Regions from separate parts of the Thalassobaculum sp. OXR-137 genome, predicted to be linked through region 3. Evidence: predicted binding sites of a transcription regulator. Region 3 holds the regulator's gene; each other region holds the start of a gene.
The links. Region 3 encodes HrcA, which represses chaperone genes, less so after heat shock. Its sites were predicted from a motif close to GTTAGCACTCNCCNNNGGNGAGTGCTAAC; they were not measured.
Positions count from the first base shown of each region.

Region 1: the regulator HrcA is predicted to act here: its motif matches at 3,146-3,174, upstream of T8K17_RS18275 (co-chaperone GroES).
Region 2: the regulator HrcA is predicted to act here: its motif matches at 1,817-1,845, upstream of T8K17_RS07025 (co-chaperone GroES).
Region 4: the regulator HrcA is predicted to act here: its motif matches at 2,132-2,160, upstream of T8K17_RS24155 (co-chaperone GroES).

Region 1 is NZ_CP139715.1:3,924,277-3,929,095, reverse strand. Features, by position in the region: gene dat (D-amino-acid transaminase) at 1-613, shown strand, start outside; gene T8K17_RS18290 (HAD family hydrolase) at 610-1,263, shown strand; gene hfq (RNA chaperone Hfq) at 1,370-1,618, shown strand; gene hflX (GTPase HflX) at 1,811-3,106, shown strand; gene T8K17_RS18275 (co-chaperone GroES) at 3,214-3,501, shown strand; gene groL (chaperonin GroEL) at 3,564-4,819, shown strand, end outside.
Region 2 is NZ_CP139715.1:1,492,470-1,497,288, forward strand. Features, by position in the region: gene T8K17_RS07010 (TauD/TfdA family dioxygenase) at 1-46, opposite strand, end outside; gene T8K17_RS07015 (LysR family transcriptional regulator) at 154-1,059, opposite strand; gene T8K17_RS07020 (hypothetical protein) at 1,348-1,506, opposite strand; gene T8K17_RS07025 (co-chaperone GroES) at 1,870-2,184, shown strand; gene groL (chaperonin GroEL) at 2,203-3,816, shown strand; gene T8K17_RS07035 (OmpA family protein) at 4,090-4,819, shown strand, end outside.
Region 3 is NZ_CP139715.1:1,103,575-1,108,393, reverse strand. Features, by position in the region: gene T8K17_RS05240 (DUF1848 domain-containing protein) at 1-25, shown strand, start outside; gene grpE (nucleotide exchange factor GrpE) at 286-957, opposite strand; gene T8K17_RS05230 (hypothetical protein) at 1,049-1,264, shown strand; gene T8K17_RS05225 (hypothetical protein) at 1,325-1,765, shown strand; gene T8K17_RS05220 (hypothetical protein) at 1,962-2,414, shown strand; gene T8K17_RS05215 (hypothetical protein) at 2,500-2,952, shown strand; gene hrcA (heat-inducible transcriptional repressor HrcA) at 3,023-4,102, opposite strand; gene rph (ribonuclease PH) at 4,265-4,819, shown strand, end outside.
Region 4 is NZ_CP139715.1:5,211,785-5,216,603, reverse strand. Features, by position in the region: gene groL (chaperonin GroEL) at 29-1,663, opposite strand; gene T8K17_RS24155 (co-chaperone GroES) at 1,744-2,061, opposite strand; gene T8K17_RS24150 (PAS domain-containing protein) at 2,336-2,905, opposite strand; gene T8K17_RS24145 (hypothetical protein) at 2,911-3,357, opposite strand; gene T8K17_RS24140 (Usg family protein) at 3,374-3,652, shown strand; gene T8K17_RS24135 (2Fe-2S iron-sulfur cluster-binding protein) at 3,715-4,023, opposite strand; gene T8K17_RS24130 (DUF2332 domain-containing protein) at 4,106-4,819, opposite strand, start outside.

The DNA of each region.
Region 1 (4,819 bases), 2.6 Mb from region 3:
CCGCAACGGGCTGGTCTACATGCAGGTGACCCGCGGCGTGGCCAAGCGCGACCACCCGTTCCCGAAGAACGCCAAGCCGAGCATCGTGCTGACCGCCAAGCGGATCGCCATGCCGAGCCAGGAGACGGTCGAGAACGGCGTCAAGGTCATCACGATCAGGGACATTCGTTGGGAACGCTGCGATATCAAGTCGGTAGCGCTTCTTCCTAACATTCTGGGCAAGCAGCAGGCTCGCGAGAACGGCGCCTTCGAGGCCTGGCAGGTGGACGAGGACGGCAACGTCACCGAGGGCACGTCGAGCAACGCCTGGATCGTCACCCAGGACGGCGAGCTGGTGACCCGGCCGGCGACCCACGACATCCTGAACGGCATCACCCGGCTGTCGATCCTCAAGCTGGCCGAGCGCCAGGGCCTGAAATACGTGGAGCGGGCGTTCTCCGTCGAGGAAGCCAAGAAGGCGCGCGAGGCCTTCGCGTCCTCGGCCACCGCCTTCGTCACCCCGGTCACCCAGATCGACGATGTGGTGATCGGCAACGGCAAGGCCGGCACCCTGTCGCGCGGCCTGCGCGACAGCTACATGGAGTACGCGGCCGGGGAAGGGGCCACCGCGTGAGTCGACTGCCGCGTCCCGACGCGGTGCTGTTCGACTGGGACTCCACGCTGGTGGACAATTGGGGCGGCATCACCCGCGCCCTGTCCACCACCTTCAGCGAGTACGGCCTTGACCCCTGGGACGAGGCGCAGGTTCGGGCGAACGCCAAGCTCTCCATGCGCGACAGCTTCCCCAAGCTGTTCGGCGAGCGCTGGGAGGACGCCTCCAAGCGGTTCTACGAGAGCTTCGCGTCGATTCACCTGGAGACCCTGCGGCCTCTGCCGGGAGCTGTCGAGCTGCTCGACGCCCTGGCGGCCGAGGGCATCCCCATGGGCGTGGTCAGCAACAAGTCCGGCACCTATCTGCGGCTGGAGACGGCCCATCTCGGCTGGGACAGGTATTTTCACCGGATCCTCGGCTCGCACGACGCGGCCAAGGACAAGCCGGCGGCCGATCCGATCCACATGGCGCTGGACGGCACCGGCGTGACGGCGGGGCCGAGCGTGTGGTTCGTCGGCGACAGCGCGGTCGATCTGCGGGCCGCTCATGCGGCCGGATGCGTCCCGGTTCTGCTGCATCCCGAGGATCCGCACCCCGAGGATCTGAGCGATTGTGCGCCCGCGGTGCAGCTTTTTGACTGTTATGCGCTTCTTGGCGAGCTACGCGGTTGAGTCGCAACGATTTCGCGGTATATCTTTCAATCTGATCTCGCATCTGCGAAAGAGGTGGTGTCACCACCCGCGCGCGCGAGCCGATTGAGGAGCGAAGGAAAAAACCATGGCCGCAGAAAAGAGCCAGAGCGTCCAAGATGTCTTTCTCAACAAGATCCGTAAGGACAAGACGCCCGTCACCGTGTTCCTCGTGAACGGCGTGAAGCTCCAGGGCATTGTCACGTGGTTCGACAATTTCTGCCTGCTGCTGCGCCGCGACGCCCATTCCCAGCTGGTCTACAAGCACGCGGTGTCGACGATCATGCCGCAGCACCCGGTCAGCCTGTTCGAGCCGGGCGAGGACAGCGATAGCTGATCCGCATGCCCCGTCTCGGGGTAGACTGCCTCCGCCGACAGCTCGGACTTGATCCGGGGCCCGGCCATCCACATGTTGGAGCGCTGGAGGGGACTCCCATGCGCTCCGGCATATCGCCGGTCTTGGCCCAGGCACGTCGCCGGGCGGACGCACCGTGTCGGGTCCCCGTAAAAGGAGCCCCGCTTGGGTAAGATCCGCGCCATCGTGCTGCATCCGCGTCTGCCGTCCAAGGACGAGGACACCCCCGGTGTCCGCGACCCGGAGGCACGTCTGGAGGAAGCCGTCGGCCTGACCGCCGCGATCGACCTGGAGACCGTCCACAGCGAGGTGCTGACCGTCAACCGGCCGCGCCCGAGCACGTTGTTCGGCGGCGGCCAGATCGAGCGCTTCCAGGCGCTGGCCGAGGCGATGGAGGTGGAGGTCGTGGTCATCGACCACGCGCTCACCCCGGTGCAGCAGCGCAACCTGGAGAAGGGGCTGAACGTCAAGGTCATCGACCGGACCCAGCTCATCCTCGAGATCTTCGGCGCCCGGGCGCGCACCCATGAAGGCCGGCTGCAGGTCGAACTCGCCTCGCTCACCTTCCAGCGCTCCCGCCTGGTGCGGTCCTGGACCCACCTTGAGCGCCAGCGCGGCGGTGCCGGCTTCCTCGGCGGCCCCGGCGAGCGCCAGCTCGAACTCGACCGCCGTCTGATCGGCGACCGCATCACCCGCATCAAGCGCGAGCTGGAGGAGGTGAAGCGGACCCGCGAGCTGCACCGCGAGGCGCGGCGCCGGGTGCCGTTCCCGATCGTCGCCCTGGTCGGCTACACCAACGCCGGCAAGTCGACGCTGTTCAACAAGCTGTCCGGCGCCTCGGTGATGGCCCAGGACCTGCTGTTCGCCACCCTCGACCCGACCATGCGGCGAATCGACCTGCCGGGCGGGCGCACGGTGATCGTGTCCGACACGGTCGGCTTCATCTCCGACCTGCCGACCCATCTGGTCGCCGCCTTCCGCGCGACCCTGGAGGAGGTGACCGAGGCGGACCTGGTGCTGCATGTGCGCGACATCTCGCACCCGGACACCGAGGCCCAGAAGCACGACGTGCTGGCGGTGCTGGAGGATCTGGGGGTCGACGAGACCACCCGGCCGGGACGCATGCTGGACGTGCTGAACAAGATCGACCGGCTGCCCGAGGAACGCCGCATCACCCTGCGCAACGAGGTCGCCCGGCTCAACGACACGGTCTGCGTGTCGGCGGTCACCGGCGAGGGGATCGCCGATCTGGTCAAGGCGATCGACGGCTTCCTGTCGGCCAACCACCGGGTGGTGACCCTGCACGTCGATTACGCCGACGGCGAGATCACCGCCTGGCTGCACAGCCATGGCGACATCATCGACCGGATCGACGACGACACCGGCTCGACGATCACCGTCGGATTGGACCCGAGCACCCTCGCACGGGCCGAAAAGCGCTTCGGAGAGCGGTTTCAGCGCCTGAACTGAGGCCAGCCGGTTGACAGAAACAGGGTAAACCTCCATACCCCTGGCACTCATTCACGGCGAGTGCTAATGCCCGCCGTTTTCTTTGGCCGAGCCATGGAGGAAGCCCCATGAAATTCCGTCCGCTGCATGACCGCGTTGTCGTCGAGCCGCTGGTGAGCGACACCAAGACTGCCGGTGGGATCATCATCCCCGACACGGCGAAGGAAAAGCCGATGCAGGGCAAGATCGTCGCCGTCGGCGCCGGCGCCCGGGACGAGTCCGGCAAGGTCGTCGCCCTGGACGTGAAGAAGGGCGACACCGTGCTGTACGGCAAGTGGTCCGGCACCGAGGTCAAGATCGACGGCAAGGACCTGCTGATCATGAAGGAGTCGGACATCATGGGTGTCGTCGGCTGATCGGCCGCTGACCGCCACGACCGACCCTGCCGCCATCCGGCAACGATCTAAGGAGAAACATAATGGCTGCCAAAGACGTCAAGTTTAACGTCGATGCCCGCGACCGCCTGCTCAAGGGCGTCGATACGCTGGCGAACGCCGTCAAGGTGACCCTCGGCCCGAAAGGCCGCAACGTGGTGCTGGACAAGTCGTTCGGCGCCCCGCGCATCACCAAGGATGGCGTGACCGTCGCCAAGGATATCGAGCTGAAGGACAAGTTCGAGAACATGGGCGCGCAGATGGTGCGCGAAGTGGCCTCGAAGACCTCCGACCTCGCCGGTGACGGCACCACCACCGCCACCGTGCTGGCCCAGGCCATCGTCCGCGAGGGCGTGCGCGCCGTCGCCGCCGGCCTGAACCCGATGGACCTGAAGCGCGGCATCGACCTCGCCGTCGCCGCCGTCATCAAGGACGTCGAGAGCAACTCCAAGAAGATCAAGTCGTCGAGCGAAGTCGCTCAGGTCGGCACGATCTCCGCCAACGGCGACGCCGATGTGGGCAAGCTGCTGGCCGAGGCGATGGACAAGGTCGGCCAGGAAGGCGTGATCACCGTCGAGGAAGCGAAGTCCCTGCACACCGAACTCGACGTGGTCGAGGGCATGCAGTTCGACCGCGGCTATCTCTCGCCGTATTTCGTGACCAATGCCGACAAGATGGTCTGCGAGCTGGAAAACCCGCTGATCCTCATCCACGAGAAGAAGCTGTCCAGCCTGCAGCCGATGTTGCCGCTGCTGGAGCAGGTGGCCCGCTCGTCCCGCCCGCTGCTGATCATCGCCGAGGATGTCGACGGTGAGGCGCTGGCGACCCTGGTGGTGAACAAGCTGCGCGGCGGCCTGAAGGTCGCGGCCGTGAAGGCGCCGGGCTTCGGCGATCGCCGCAAGGCCATGCTGGAGGACATCGCCGTCCTGACCGGCGGCACCGTGGTGTCCGAGGATGTCGGGATCAACCTGGAGACCGTCGACATCAAGATGCTGGGCACCGCCAAGAGCGTGACCCTGACCAAGGACGAGACCACGGTCGTCGACGGCGCCGGCAAGAAGAAGGACATCCAGTCCCGCGTCACCCAGATCAAGGCGCAGGTCGAGGAGACCACGTCCGACTACGACCGCGAGAAGCTCCAGGAGCGTCTGGCGAAGCTGGTCGGCGGCGTTGCGGTTCTGCGCGTCGGCGGTGCGACCGAGATCGAGGTGAAGGAGCGCAAGGATCGTGTCGACGACGCGATGCACGCGACCCGCGCCGCGGTTCAGGAAGGCATCGTCGCCGGCGGCGGCACCGCGCT
Region 2 (4,819 bases), 390 kb from region 3:
TGATCTCGGCCGCGAAGAGCGGATGCAACCGTTTGGCGGCGATCATGGCGTTCCCCACTTGGTTGGACTTCTTTGCTGACACAACGGTGCAGCATCGCGCCCCCACGCAAAAGCGGGAGAATGCAGGAAACACTTTCCCGATTTTCCGGAAAATCAGTCCAGGTGGGTACCCAGATGCCGCTGGAGATGGCCGAGAAAAGCCTCGACCTTCCGCGGCAGCCGGGGGTCGCGCCGATAGACGGCATAGATCTCCGCACCATAGCCGGCGGGATACAGCCGCAATTGGTCGAGACACGTCTGCAGGCGCCCGGCGGCCACGTCCCAGGCAACCATCCATTCTGGCAGGAGCGTGAGGCCCAGGCCATCCAGGGCCGCCTGGCGCAGAACTTCACCGCTGTTGGAGCGCAGAGACCCTGAGACGACGACGTCCTGGCGCTGGCCGAGATGCTCGGACACCCAGACCGCCGGTTCCGCCTCCTGGCCATAGGCGAGGCAGTTGTGGCGATCCACGTCGCCGAGGCTGGCGGGCGTCCCATTCTGGCGAAAGTAGTCCGGGCTGGCGCAGAGCATACGCCGGTCGGTCGTCAGACGCTGCCAGCTGAGGGACTTCTCCGACGGCTGCCCCAGGCGGATGGCGATATCGACGCCATGCGACGGCGCAATCTCCACGGTTTCGGTCAGATGCAGGTCGACCGAGACCTCGGGATACGCCGTGCGGAAGGCAGGCAATGTGGGCACGACATGCAGCATCCCGAAGGACCGACGGGCGAGGATGCGCAGCACGCCCGACGGCGTCTCCGAATTCTCGGTTATCTGCTCGATGATCGCATCCATGTCCCGGATCATCGGGACGATCCGGTCATAGAGCGCCTGACCCGCCTCGGTCGCGGAAACGTGGCGCGTGGTCCGGTTGAGCAGACTGATGTTCAGGTCGGCCTCCAGATCCTGAAGGCGTTTGGAGGCCACCGTCTTCGACAATCCGAGCGAGCGGCCGGCCGCCGAGATCGTTCCCCGCTCGACAACACGGGCGAAGAGCTGAAGCGCTTGTAGACGGTCCATGGAGTATCTGGCCCTTGGTCTGGACTTCCGGCTGACGCCCCATCAAGCCTTACTTACCCGAGCAGGGCTGGCCACACCTCATTCATGGTGTTTCCGGAGTGGGCGGCTCGCAAGCTTCCATACCCGTCCAGCGCTCCCGGCTGAAGGGAGCGGACACCTGACCGGGCGTGGGAACCCCCAAGCCCGGTCAGGCCAAATGTTTCGAACAGCCCGCAAGGTCGAGGGCGTTTAGCGGAGGCACACCGGCGGTGACCATCCCTTGCGGTGCCTCCAGACCGGCAGAACCGGTCAGGCCTGGGGCGCAGCCTTGTTCGGCGGCCCGGCAATGCCTTTGTCCTTGGGGGCAGCGGCAGCCGGCTTCGAGCTTTCCAGCTCCGGCAAATCCGGTTTCGTCATACCGGACGTTTTCTTTGCGAAATCTTTGAAAGACATGATTTTATTTTCCATGTTTTGTGTATTTTTTAAAAACCAACACCTGTAATATAGGATCGATTTTGTATTCTCACAATGGCGGCATGATTTTTATTTATAATCCATAAAACGACTTTTTTTAAGTTCTTAAGCTTGATGGCGAGCCGCGAGAGTGAGCGCCGGGCTGATGCGGAGATCGTCGGGGGCCGGCCCACGGCGCCGTATCCTTATCGACCGTCGCCCGAATGGGGCAGACGGGAGCGGGCGCGGAAACGAGTGCCGCCGGCGCGCTGCGAAAATATATACGTCGTATCCGAGGCTTCGGGTCCCCACCTACGGAAAGCAGATTGGCACTCCAGACATGAGAGTGCCAACGCACCCCGGTCTAGGAGACCCTCGATGACATTGCGCCCCTTGCAGGATCGCGTCCTGATCCGCCCCGTCGAACAGGAGGCGAAATCCCCCGGCGGCATCATCATCCCGGACTCCGCGAAGGAAAAACCCGTCGAGGGAGAGGTGCTGGCCGTCGGCCCCGGGATCCGGGGAGACGATGGCGCCCTGCATCGGCCCGAGCTCACCGCCGGCGACCGGGTTCTGTACGGCAAATGGAGCGGCAACGAGATCAAACTCGACGGCGAGGATCTCGTCATCATGCGGGAAACCGACATCCTGGGCATCGTCGACCAGGCGCACGCCGAGCAGCAGGCCACTTAACGCGTCAGGAGATCGACCATGTCCGCCAAGGAAGTCAGATTCAACACCGATGCCCGCGACAGCATGCTGCGCGGCATCGATATTCTTGCACACGCCGTTCGGGTGACGCTGGGTCCGAAAGGCCGAAACGTTCTCCTCGCCAAGGCCTATGGCGCGCCCAGGATCACCAAGGACGGCGTCACCGTCGCCCGGGAAATCGAGCTGTCCGATCGGTTCGAGAATATGGGAGCCCAGATGGTGAAGGAGGTGGCCAACCGGGCCAGCGACCTTGCCGGCGACGGCACCACGACCGCCACGGTCCTGGCCCATGCGATCATGCGCGAAGGGGCGAAGGCCGTTGCGGCCGGCATGAACCCGATGGACCTGAAGCGCGGCATCGACCTTGCCGTCACGGCGGTCGCGGGCGAGTTGGAGCGGGTCTCCCGGAAGATCGAGACCAATGCCGAGATCGCGCAGGTCGGGACGATCTCCGCGAATGACGACCGCGAGATTGGCGAGATGATTGCCAAGGCCATGGACAAGGTCGGCAATGCGGGCGTGATCACGATCGAGGAGTCGAAATCGGCCGAGACCGAACTCGACATCGTCGATGGGATGCAGTTCGACCGCGGGTACCTGTCCCCCTACTTCGTGACGAACGCGGAGAAGATGATCTGCGAGTTGGAGGATCCTTATATCCTCCTGCACGACAAGAAACTGCCTGGCATCCAGGCGATCCTGCCGGTTCTCGAGGCCATCGCGCAGAGCGGCCGGCCGCTGCTGATCGTGGCCGAGGATGTCGACGGCGAAGCCCTGGCGACGCTTGTCGTCAACAAGCTTCGAGGCGGACTCAAGGTCGCCGCGGTCAAGGCGCCCGGTTTCGGCGACCGCCGCAAGGCCATGCTCGAAGACCTCGCGATCCTGACCGGCGGTCAGGTCATTACCGAGGACATCGGCATCAAGCTCGAGAGCGTGACCCTCGAGATGCTCGGAACCGCGCGTCGGGTCCGGATCGAAAAGGACAGCACCACGATCATCGACGGCGGCGGCGAGACGACGGCGATCGAGGCCCGTTGCACCCAGATTCGCGCGCAGGCCGACGAGGCGACGTCGGACTATGACAAGGAGAAGCTGCAGGAGCGGATGGCCAAGCTGGCCGGCGGCGTGGCCGTCATCCGTGTGGGCGGCGTCACCGAGGTCGAGGCCAAGGAACGCAAGGACCGGGTGGACGATGCGGTGCACGCAACCCGGGCTGCGGTCGAGGAAGGGATCGTCGCCGGTGGCGGCGTGACCCTGCTCTATGCCAGCCAGAACCTCGGCGGCCTCAACCCGGAGAACGACGACCAGAAGGTCGGCATCGACATCGTCCGTCGTGCGCTGCAGGCCCCGGCGCGTCAGATTTACGCCAATGCCGGCGCCGATGCCTCGATCATCGTCGGTAAGCTCCTGGACAAGGCCGATATCGGCCTCGGCTTCGACGCGCGCTCCGGAGAGTATGTCGATATGGCGAAGGCCGGGATCATCGACCCGACAAAGGTCGTGAGACTCGCGCTGCAAGGTGCGGCCTCGATCGCGGGTCTGCTGATCACCACCGAAGCAATGGTCGCGGAGAAGGTTGAAAATTCCGGCACCATGGCTATGGCCGACTACTAAGAAAAATCATCTTCCGGCGGGACCAGGAATCGGTCTCGCCGGAGGATAAAAAGAAACGGTGATGGCAATCTCTTTGAAATCGCCATTCTCTCCACGAATATTAAATTTACTACATATCGATCGAAATATTCACCGAATGCACTGAATCAATACTAAACTGTAATACGAAATAAATTTACAAATTTCCCTTTCTGTGTATAATTATAGAATAATAAAGCCAATCATAACGAGAGTTTTCCCGTGAGATAGCGGCTTTATACAGGAGTCTATAAGATGAAAATGATATATTCTAAGTATGCATTCCCGCTCATAGGCGTGGCATTACTGCTTTCTCAGCCTGCTGCCGCCGATCCGTTTTTCGGTCAGGTGGATGAGGTCAAGAGCTCGTCCTTCACGGGCGAAGGCTTTGATCAGCACCTCGCCGCCAACTACCGTGAACTCGTCATCTTCGAAGTGGACGAGATGTATGACTGGTTCGATGGCAGGGATTACGCCGACAAGGCGCAGGCCGCTGCGGCCGGTGCCCGGGTCATGCCGGACGATCTGGAAGACCGTAATATCGCCGACCCGAATGCGCTGACCGACCTGCGCACCCAGCACACCCGTCTCCTGGCTGCGCTGAACGGGGGTGCGATCCAGAAGGCGCCCGTCCAGATCGCCCGCGCCCAGGCGAAGTTCGACTGTTGGGCCGAGCAGCAGGAAGAAGGGTGGCAGACCTGGGACATCGCCGCATGCCGTGACGCCTATATGGCGGCCATGGGCGAGGTCGATGCCGCCATGGCGCCGAAGGTCGCCGCAGGGCCCAGCGCGCCGTTGCCCGTCTCGCCCTTCCCGGTGGACGGCTACATGGTCTTCTTCGACTTCGACAGGTCGGCCATCACGCCTCAGGCGGCTGCGATCCTGGATCGCGTCGCGATCGCCGCATTGGAGCAGAAAGCCCAGCTGGTCGAACTGACCGCCTATACGGATCGGGCGGGGTCGATCGCGTACAACCAGCTGCTGT
Region 3 (4,819 bases):
TTTTGCGCCGGGTGGCGCCGCCTGAGTTTTCACGCACTCCCTGAATAATCACGGGTGCGTTCCGCCGCGCGGGGTCTCCGACATCTCCCGCCACTCCCCGGATTTATTCCGGGGCAAGGCCAGCCGTCAGGGCGGGCGGCGCAGTCTCATGCCCGATCGTCGACGCCTGCTGACGGGATCGCCCCGGAATAAATCCGGGGAGTGATCAAGAGAAGGAGGAGTGATTGGGGAGGATCGTTGAAACCGCCCGAGAAAACGGGGGAGCCGGTCCGGCCCCCCTTCCCGTCACGCCGTGGTGTCGACCCGCTCGTGGTCGTCCGGCTTGCCGCCCTTCGCCACGCCGACCATCGCCGCGCGCAGCAGGCGGTCGTGCAGCACATAGCCCGGCGCCAGCACCTGAACCACCGTGCCCGGGGCCTTGCTCGGGTCCTCGACCTCGAACATCGCCTGATGCAGGTTGTAGTCGAACTTCTCGCCCAGCGGATTGATGCGCTGGATCTTGTGCTTGTCGAAGGCGGCCAGCACCTCCTTCTCGGTCATCTCCACGCCGACGATCACATTCTTCACCGCATCGTCGAGAGACTCCCGGTCGGCCGGCGCGGAATCCAGGGCGCGGCGCAGGTTGTCGACCGCGTTCAGCAGGTCCTTTGCCAGATCGGCGGAGGCGAACTTGCGCCACTGCTCCTTCTCGCGCTCGGTGCGGCGGCGCAGGTTTTCCGCATCGGCGAGCGCCCGCAGGGCTTGGTCCTTGAGGTGGGCCACCTGCTCTTCCAGTTCGGCGATCCGCACATCGCGCGCATCGGATCCGCCGGCCTCGGTGTCGAACAGACCCTCCTCCGACAGACCCAGGCTTTCGGCGAGCGAGGCCTCCGCCGCCGCATCGTATGAGGACTCGCCGGACGACGGCTGGTCGTTGACGGGCTGCGGGCCGGCGGGCTTCTTCTGGTCGTTCGCCATGATCGCTACTCGTGTCCTGCGGTTGGAAGGTCGGATGACTGTCTGAGACGCGTCTACATCGGTGTCCGCTATGTAAGGCGCAAGGGGTCGGATGAAAACCCGAATCGCCCTGGTCGACCGCAACCGCCGCCAGAAAAGCGCCGCACGCATTGGTTTGCGTCCGGATGCGCCGCAAGACCGGCAGGCCGGACGACCGCTCGGAACCGGGAACAGGAAGGCCGGCACGGGCCTGATCGGCGCCACTTTATGGGCAGTGCGAAAATCTGCGAATGAAAACAGATCACTACAATTGCCGGCCGGTTCGTGATGGCTAGCATGCCAAGTCTGTAGGTGGGGACGTGCGGTTCAGCAATACATGGAGTTAAAAGTGCCCGGCAAACCCAAGACCGTAAAGCTGTTGTGGATCTTTTCGGCCATCTTCAGTCTCTTGGCACCGACCCTGGCAATGGCCGGCGAAGTGACGGTGTTTAATTGTTCCAAGCAGGACGTGCCCTTTACTGTCAAATCCTACAATTCGAACGACACCATTCGGTTCACTCCCTCCGGTAGAGCGACTGTTCGCGCAGGAAATGGTGTTCGCTTCAGCTGTGCGACCGAAGAATGTGTGGCTTATATCCATTATCCTTCGCAAATAATTCCGAATAACCCCCTCGGTATGGGCCATATAGACATTGAGGCCACGAGCACGAGGCTGGAATCAAGACCGAACAAGCGGGCCTTCTGCATGAGGTATGTCTATAATGACAACGGAAAAGTAAAAAGCATTCAATATCTGAATACTGGTGCCAATACCTGTAGCTGTCCGTGACCGTACCGGTCTTCAGGGGGCCCTACCGGTGCTGAAGGGATAACCACTCAGCACGGCAAGGAGGCGGTGGTTGGCGGACCGCCTCCGAATTCCTGCAAGAAAATACGAAAAAATATAAATCATTGCGTTTGATGGTCGGCGGCACTGCCTTCATGGTTCTTCGGGGTCGGGGAAACCCAGTCTTCAGGAGGCCATTTTGAAGCCGATCATACGGGTCCTCGCCCTGGCGGCTCTCGTCGCATCCAGCCCTGCCCATGCAGGAAATTTCACCGTCACCAACTGCACCAAGCACATCGTCGGAAAATTCGACATCAAGGTCTACAACAGCACGGATCTGGTGAGGATTTCCCCGGTGCAGACGGCGATCGTTCCGCGCGGCGAGACCGCGTATTTGAGCTGCGCATCGCCGGATTGCACCTTCAGCATCACGGTTCCGCGAAACGGCTCCTCGTCCGACTCAAACACAAATGGCGGCGCAGCGGGAGTGTTCAGCATGACCTCCAGCGGGACGTCGACCCAGACGTTCACAACGGATATTTCCAACCGGGCCACTCCGCGATCGGCATACTGTATCGAACGTAGATACGACCGCGATGGCGTCCTGATGAACACGTACAACAGCATGGTCGGCAGCCAATGCGGTTGCTAGAGCAGGATCGGAATGATCTGCGCCGGAGATCCGTAGCATTTTTTTGGACTAATGAATTCCGGTTCGCCATGGGGAGGAACAGGTCATGACGGAGTCACCGGCTTTCTTGAAAGCCATCAAACTGCTGCCCGCGCTCATTGTCCTGGTCATGCCGAAATTGGGCGAGGCTGGTGAGTTTGCCGTTCGCAACTGTGCCAATCGCGACGTCCCCTTGAAGGTTAAGAGCTTCAATTCAACAGACACGGTTCGATTTGTGCCCGCCGGCAGTTCCACCATTCGGCAAGGGAGCATCGCTTATCTGCGATGCGCAACACCAGAATGCAGAATAGAAGTTGAATACACCGAACAGATTTCTCCACAATCACAATCAAATCTCCCTACAAATAGTTTTATTGTGGATTTTGATTGGGTGTCTGCGAATTATATTACAACTCCAAGCAAGCGTTATTTCTGTCTAAACTTGAAATACAAAGAAAATGGCGCGATAGCCAGCTCCTGGCGCTATACCACAGGCACGACATCATGTAGCTGCAGTTGACCGACCGCCCCAGGCGCGAGAGATGGCGGTTGAAGCCATGGCGGCGTCGGCCTGACCCAAGCGCAGGTGCCTATCCCAGCAGCCGGCCGATCAGCTTCGCGGTGTAGTCCACCATCGGAATGATCCGGGCGTAGTTCATCCGGGTCGGACCGATCACGCCGATCGCCCCCACGACCGAGCGTTTCTGGTCGTGATACGGCGCGATGATCATCGAGCAGCCGGTGTTGCGGAACAGCTGGTTCTCCGCACCGATGAAGATCTGTACGCCATCGGCCGCCCCGGTGGTCTCCAGCAGGCGCAGGGTGCTCTCCTTCTCCTCGAGCTGCTCGAACAGCCCGCGGATGCGCTCCAGGTCCTCCAGCGCAGTCACGTCGTGCAGCAGCGCCGACTGGCCGCGCAGGATCAGGGTGGAAGCGCCGGGTCCGCCGCCCCAGGTCGCCAGACCCGCCTGCACCACCCGGGAGGTCAGGTCGTCCAGCTCGGCCTTGCGCTGGACGATCTCCTCCTCGATCCGGGCCATCGCCTCGCTCAGCGTCCGGCCGCTGAGGCGCGTGTTGAGATAGTTGGATGCCTCCACCAGGGCCGAGGGCGGCAGGCCGGCGGGCAGTTCCACCACCCGGTTCTCCACCAGGCCGGTCTCGCTGACCAGCACCACCAGGGCGCGCTGGTTGCCCAGGGGCACGAACTCGATATGGCGCAGCGAGCCCTCGTTCTTGGGCGAGACCACCAGCCCGGCGCAGCGGGTCAGCCCGGCGAGGGTGGACGACACCTCTTCCAGCATCTCCGACATGCTGCGGCCGGCGGCGGCGCACTGGCCGTCGATGCTCTCCCGCTCCTCCGGGCCGAGATCGCCGCCGACCTCCAGCAGCCCGTCGACGAACATGCGCAGACCGGCATCGGTCGGCAGCCGGCCGGCCGAGGTATGGGGCGAGAACAGCAGCCCCGCCTCCTCCAGATCGGCCATCACATTGCGGATCGTGGCAGGCGACAGCACCAGGCCCTGCTTGCGGGACAGGGTGCGCGAGCCCACCGGCTCGCCGGTCTCAACATAGGCATCCACCACATGCATGAAGATGCGGCGCGACCGCTCGTTCAGCTGCGCGAGGGTGGTGGACGGCATCATCGTGCCGTCGAAGGAATCTCTCTGCATACCGGCCATGGTAGACCAAAATCTAGGAAGCGCCATGCACCCGGTCAATCCGCCTCGCCACCGGTCCGCGGCACTGGACGTCGAAGGCTCGGATCGCTAGCTTCCGCCCAGATTTCGACCCTGGCCCTCCGCACTGGCCGTCCGCAACGAAAGGCGCCCCCTATGGCATCCGCTCCGACCTCCGGCCAGACCAAGACCGGCTCCCGGCCTTCCGGCCGCGCCGTCGACGAACTGCGCAAGGTGGTTCTGGAACCCGGCTTCGCCAAGCACGCCGAGGGATCCTGCCTCGCCCGCTTCGGCGACACCCATGTGCTCTGCACCGCCACCGTGGAAGAGCGGGTCCCGTCCTGGCTCAAGGGCGGCGGCAAGGGCTGGGTCACCGCCGAATACGGCATGCTGCCCCGCTCCACCCATACCCGCACCGACCGCGAGGCCGCCCGCGGCAAGCAGTCGGGCCGCACCCAGGAGATCCAGCGCCTGATCGGCCGCTCCCTGCGGGCGGTCACCGACCTCGCCGCCCTCGGCGAGCGCCAGATCCGCATCGACTGCGACGTGCTGCAGGCCGATGGCGGCACGCGCACCGCGGCGATCACCGGCTCCTGGGTCGCCCTGCACCAGGCGATCGCCACCCTGAAGCGCTTCGGCGCGGTGAAGAGCGATCCGCTCGTCGACCGGGTGACGGCGATCTCCTGCGGGATCTACAAGGGCGTGCCGGTG
Region 4 (4,819 bases), 1.4 Mb from region 3:
CCCGTCGTGTTTGGCTATAGCGGCTGGCTTAGAAGCCCATGCCGCCCATGTCCGGGCCGCCAGCCGGCGCGGCCGACTTCGGCTCCGGGCGATCGGCGACCATGGCCTCGGTGGTGATCAGCAGGCCGGCGACCGACGCGGCGTTCTGCAGCGAGCTGCGGACAACCTTGGTCGGGTCGATGATGCCGGCCTTCACCAGGTCGGTGAAGCTGCCGCTCTGTGCATCGAAGCCCCAGCTGCTGTCCTTGGACTCCAGCAGCTTGCCGACGATGACCGAACCGTCGTGACCGGCGTTGGACGCGATCTGACGGGCCGGGGCCTCCAGGGCGCGGCGGATGATGTTCACACCCATGCGCTGGTCGTCGTTGGAGAACTTGACCTTCTCCAGCGCCTTGATGGCGTAGACGAGAGCGGCACCGCCGCCCGGCAGGATGCCTTCCTCGACCGCGGCGCGGGTCGCGTGCATCGCGTCGTCGACGCGATCCTTGCGCTCCTTCACCTCGATCTCGGTCGCACCGCCGACGCGGATCACGGCCACACCGCCGGCGAGCTTCGCCAGACGCTCCTGCAGCTTCTCGCGGTCGTAGTCGGAGGTGGTGTCCTCGACCTGAGCGCGGATCTGCGAGCAACGGCCCTCGATGTCCTTCTTCTTGCCGGCACCGTCGACGATGGTGGTCTCGTCCTTGGTGATGGCAACACGCTTGGCGGTGCCGAGCATGTCGAGGGTGACGCTGTCGAGGTTGATGCCGAGATCCTCGGACACGACGGTACCGCCGGTCAGGATCGCGATGTCCTCGAGCATGGCCTTACGGCGATCGCCGAAGCCCGGGGCCTTGACGGCCGCGACCTTCAGGCCGCCACGCAGCTTGTTGACCACGAGGGTGGCCAGGGCCTCGCCCTCGACGTCCTCGGCGATGATCAGCAGCGGCTTGCCCGACTGCACGACCTGCTCCAGGACCGGCAGCATGGCCTGCAGGTTGGACAGCTTCTTCTCGTGCAGCAGGATGTAGGGGTTATCCAGCTCGCAGATCATCTTGTCGGCGTTGGTCACGAAGTACGGCGACAGGTAGCCGCGGTCGAACTGCATGCCCTCGACGACGTCGAGCTCGGTGTGGAGCGACTTGGCCTCCTCGACGGTGATGACACCCTCGTTGCCGACCTTCTCCATGGCCTTGGCGATCATCTCGCCGATCTCGCGCTCGCCATTGGCGGAGATGGTGCCGACCTGGGCGACCTCGCCGGAGGTGGTGATCTTCTTCGAGCGCTTCTCGATGTCGGCGACGACGGCCTCGACGGCGCTGTCGATGCCGCGCTTCAGATCCATCGGGTTCATGCCGGCGGCAACGGCCTTCGCGCCCTCACGGACGATCGACTGCGCCAGCACGGTCGCGGTGGTGGTGCCGTCGCCGGCCACGTCGTTGGCCTTCGAAGCGACTTCGCGCACCATCTGCGCGCCCATGTTCTCGAACTTGTCGGACAGCTCGATTTCCTTGGCGACGGTCACGCCGTCCTTGGAAATGCGCGGAGCGCCGAACGACTTCTCCAGAACCACGTTGCGACCCTTCGGGCCCAGCGTGACCTTCACGGCGTCGGCCAGAATGTCCACGCCCTTCAACATCTTGTTGCGGGCGTCGATGCCGAACTTAACGTCCTTGGCAGCCATGGTGATACTCTCCTTGGATAGGTTTAGCCCTTGATACAAGCGGCTTCTTTCGAAGGCCCCTCGCTGAATGAGACAGCTTGTTAGGCGGCCTTCTTAGACGACTTCGCGGAGCCCTCGAGGACACCCATGATGTCGCTTTCCTTCATGATCAGCAGATCGTCACCGTCGATCTTCACCTCGGTGCCCGACCACTTGCCGAACAGGACGCGGTCACCCGGCTTCACATCGAGCGGGACAACCTTGCCGGCCTCGTCGCGGGCACCCGGACCCACGGCAAGGACTTCGCCCTCCATCGGCTTTTCCTTCGCCGTGTCGGGGATGATGATGCCGCCGGCGGTCTTCTGATCGGCGTCGATACGACGAACCACCACGCGGTCGTGGAGCGGCCGAAATTTCATGACCCTTCCTCCAATTTACACTCTGTTGAGACGTGCAGTTTGAGCAATGTCCCCGGGGAGATTCTAAGGTGTTAGCAGTCTGCCCCGGTGAGTGCTAGCGATGTAAGGAAGCGCGGGATTTCTGTCAAGATCGCTCGTCGGCAGACATTTCCAGATTGTGGGTTCTGCCGGCCCGGCCTGACTGGAATCAGCTATACGGCATATGAGGATGGGAGGAGGGCGGGTCAACGGGCCCGCAAAAATGCGCGCCCGATCAATCGCCTGGCCAATCGCGTTAGCGACCGAACGGGCCGGCCAGTGCTATGTCGGGAAACCCGTTCCCGATATCCATGAAATGCCGGACGACGGTGCGCTGCTCCAGGAGATAATGCTCGTCGCGGGTCTTCAGGTCGTCGAGCCTGATATAGTCGACCTGATAATAGAGCAGCCTCGCCTTGCCCTCGTCGTCGCGCATCGGCAGGCCGAAGGACTGCGACGCCCGTCCCTTGCCGTCGCCCGTCCTCACCGATTGCAGCACCAACTGCCCGCAGGGCTGTGTGGCGACGAGGGACATCATCGCCTGGGTGATCGGCCGCTCGTCGGGCGTGCGGAAGTCGAGATAGTTCATGCCGGTGATCTCGCGGCCGTAATGCTCGATCACCGTGGTTCCGGCCAGCCTGATCAGAAAATGGTCGGGGGCGACGATCTCGAAGATCATGAAGGTATCGAGGATACCGACCAACGCGGCCGGATCGAAGTCTCGGCGGTGCGGGATAAAGTCGGTACGGGGAAGGGAAAGCCAATAGTCGGCGAACTGTCGAGCCCGAGGCTTAAGTGGCGCGGTGGCAAGCGGAAAATTGGCCATGCATCCTAGTATGTCCAATTTGGGTCAAATGTCACCGTTATGTTCGTGGCCGAGGCGGGTTGCACCAGCGAGTACATGAACTTCGTGGGGCCGGTATAGCCGCATTGGCCGATCTCCGCGCCGGCGCGTTTGCGGAAGCGGACGTCCAGGCGGAAATGCCGGACGGCGATATCGATTTCGGCGTCGCGATAGGCTTCGACAACTTCCTGCGGCAGGTCGATCGACCGCGGCGGCGAATAGATGCCTTCGATGCAGAGCTCGTTGACGATGCAGGCGGCGAGGCCGGGGCCGTCGCCGGAAGCGATCCCGGGGCAGGTGCCGGTATCGGCGACGGCATCGGACGGCTGGCAGCAGACTCCGATGTTGGCTGCTAAAATACTGAAGTAAAAGATAATTCCTCTTGTCGGCGCGGCCGTTCTACCAGCAGAATTTTCAGCGTCAACTGCGTTCATGCGGAGGTTAGGCGCGATGCTGAATTCCGGAACCCGTCCGAGCGTCAACGACTTGTATCGATATCGGCTGACCACGGCGGAAATCCTCTATCGTCTTCCCGATTACCCCAAGCTTCTCCAAAGCTATCTGTGGCAGGAGATGGATATCACCCCCGATTTCCCCCGGCTGACTAAATTCCTGGATTATTGGGAACGGAATATCGAGGGTCGCCTGCATACCGTCCGGATTACGAACGCCGAACTGGTCAGACCGCAGGAGATCGCCTACGCCGCTCACGAGTTCGGGTATCACTGAGGCTCAGGGCAGCCGCTGACAAGGGATTGAAGGGCCGCTTAGGGCCCTTCGGTCTTTCAGGCTCACTCAGGCGCGAGCGTGACCTTCAAGCCGTCCAGGCTCTCGTCGAACAGGATCTGGCAGGACAGCCGAGAGTTCTCCTGAACCTCGAAGGCGAGATCGAGCATGTCGTTCTCTTCCTCGCCCCGTGGCTCCAGCCTGTCCCACCACTCGGGCGCGACATAGACATGGCACGTGGCGCAGGCGCAGGCGCCGCCGCACTCCGCGGTGATCGGCAGACCGGCCTCGCGGATGATCTCCATCACCCGCCAGCCCTTGGTCGCCTCGACCGCGTGCTCGCCGCCGTCGCGATCCGTCACAATGATTTTCATCGGGGTCCCCTCGACTTGCATGGCATTCGGACTTTTTCCGAGGTTTAGGGGAACGTTCGGGTTCGGTCCAGGGCTTTACGCGTCAGATCGGAAGTGCCAGGCGGTCGCCGATGAGGGTCAGCGCCGCTCCGTGCGGGTCGGTCCAGGCGACCGGCTTTCCGTTAACCGCCTGCATGAACATCCCGTTCGGCGGGGAGGCCGTGGCCTGCTCGGCGATCCAGGGCAGGACGCGGGTGGCCTCGTTGCAGATCCAGACGTCGCAGGCTGCCCGGATACGGTCGCAGACCTGCCGCCTCTGCTCCCCGTCGTCGATATAGGCCAGCACCGAGCTGTGGATCAGCACGCGGGTGGCTCCCGCGGGGGCGCCGTCGAACACGTCGTCCAACGGGTCGAGCAGGCTGCGCTTGCGGATCGCCACCGGGGCCTGCCGGGCGATCGCCAGGGCCTTGCCGAGCCGGTCGGCCCGGTCGGTCTGCTCCGGCCACACGAGGGTCTGCAGCCAAGCCACCTGTTCCGGATCGGTGGCGTCGAGCGGGTTGAGGTCGAGACCGCCGCGCCACGCGATGGTCGGGTAGTGGGACGGGACCAACGCCGCCGGCTCGACCGCGCAGGGGAAGACCGGCACGTTGTCGCCTGCTCCCTCGGGCATCAGGTGGACACCGCCGTAGTCGTAGCCGTATCGGTCCGGATAGAGGCAGAGACCGGCCGACGTCCCGATCTCGAACAAGGCGATCGGTTGCGGCAGACGGGCGAGAACCGGCATCAGCAGGGCGCAGCGGCCCGGCTCGTTGGTCTG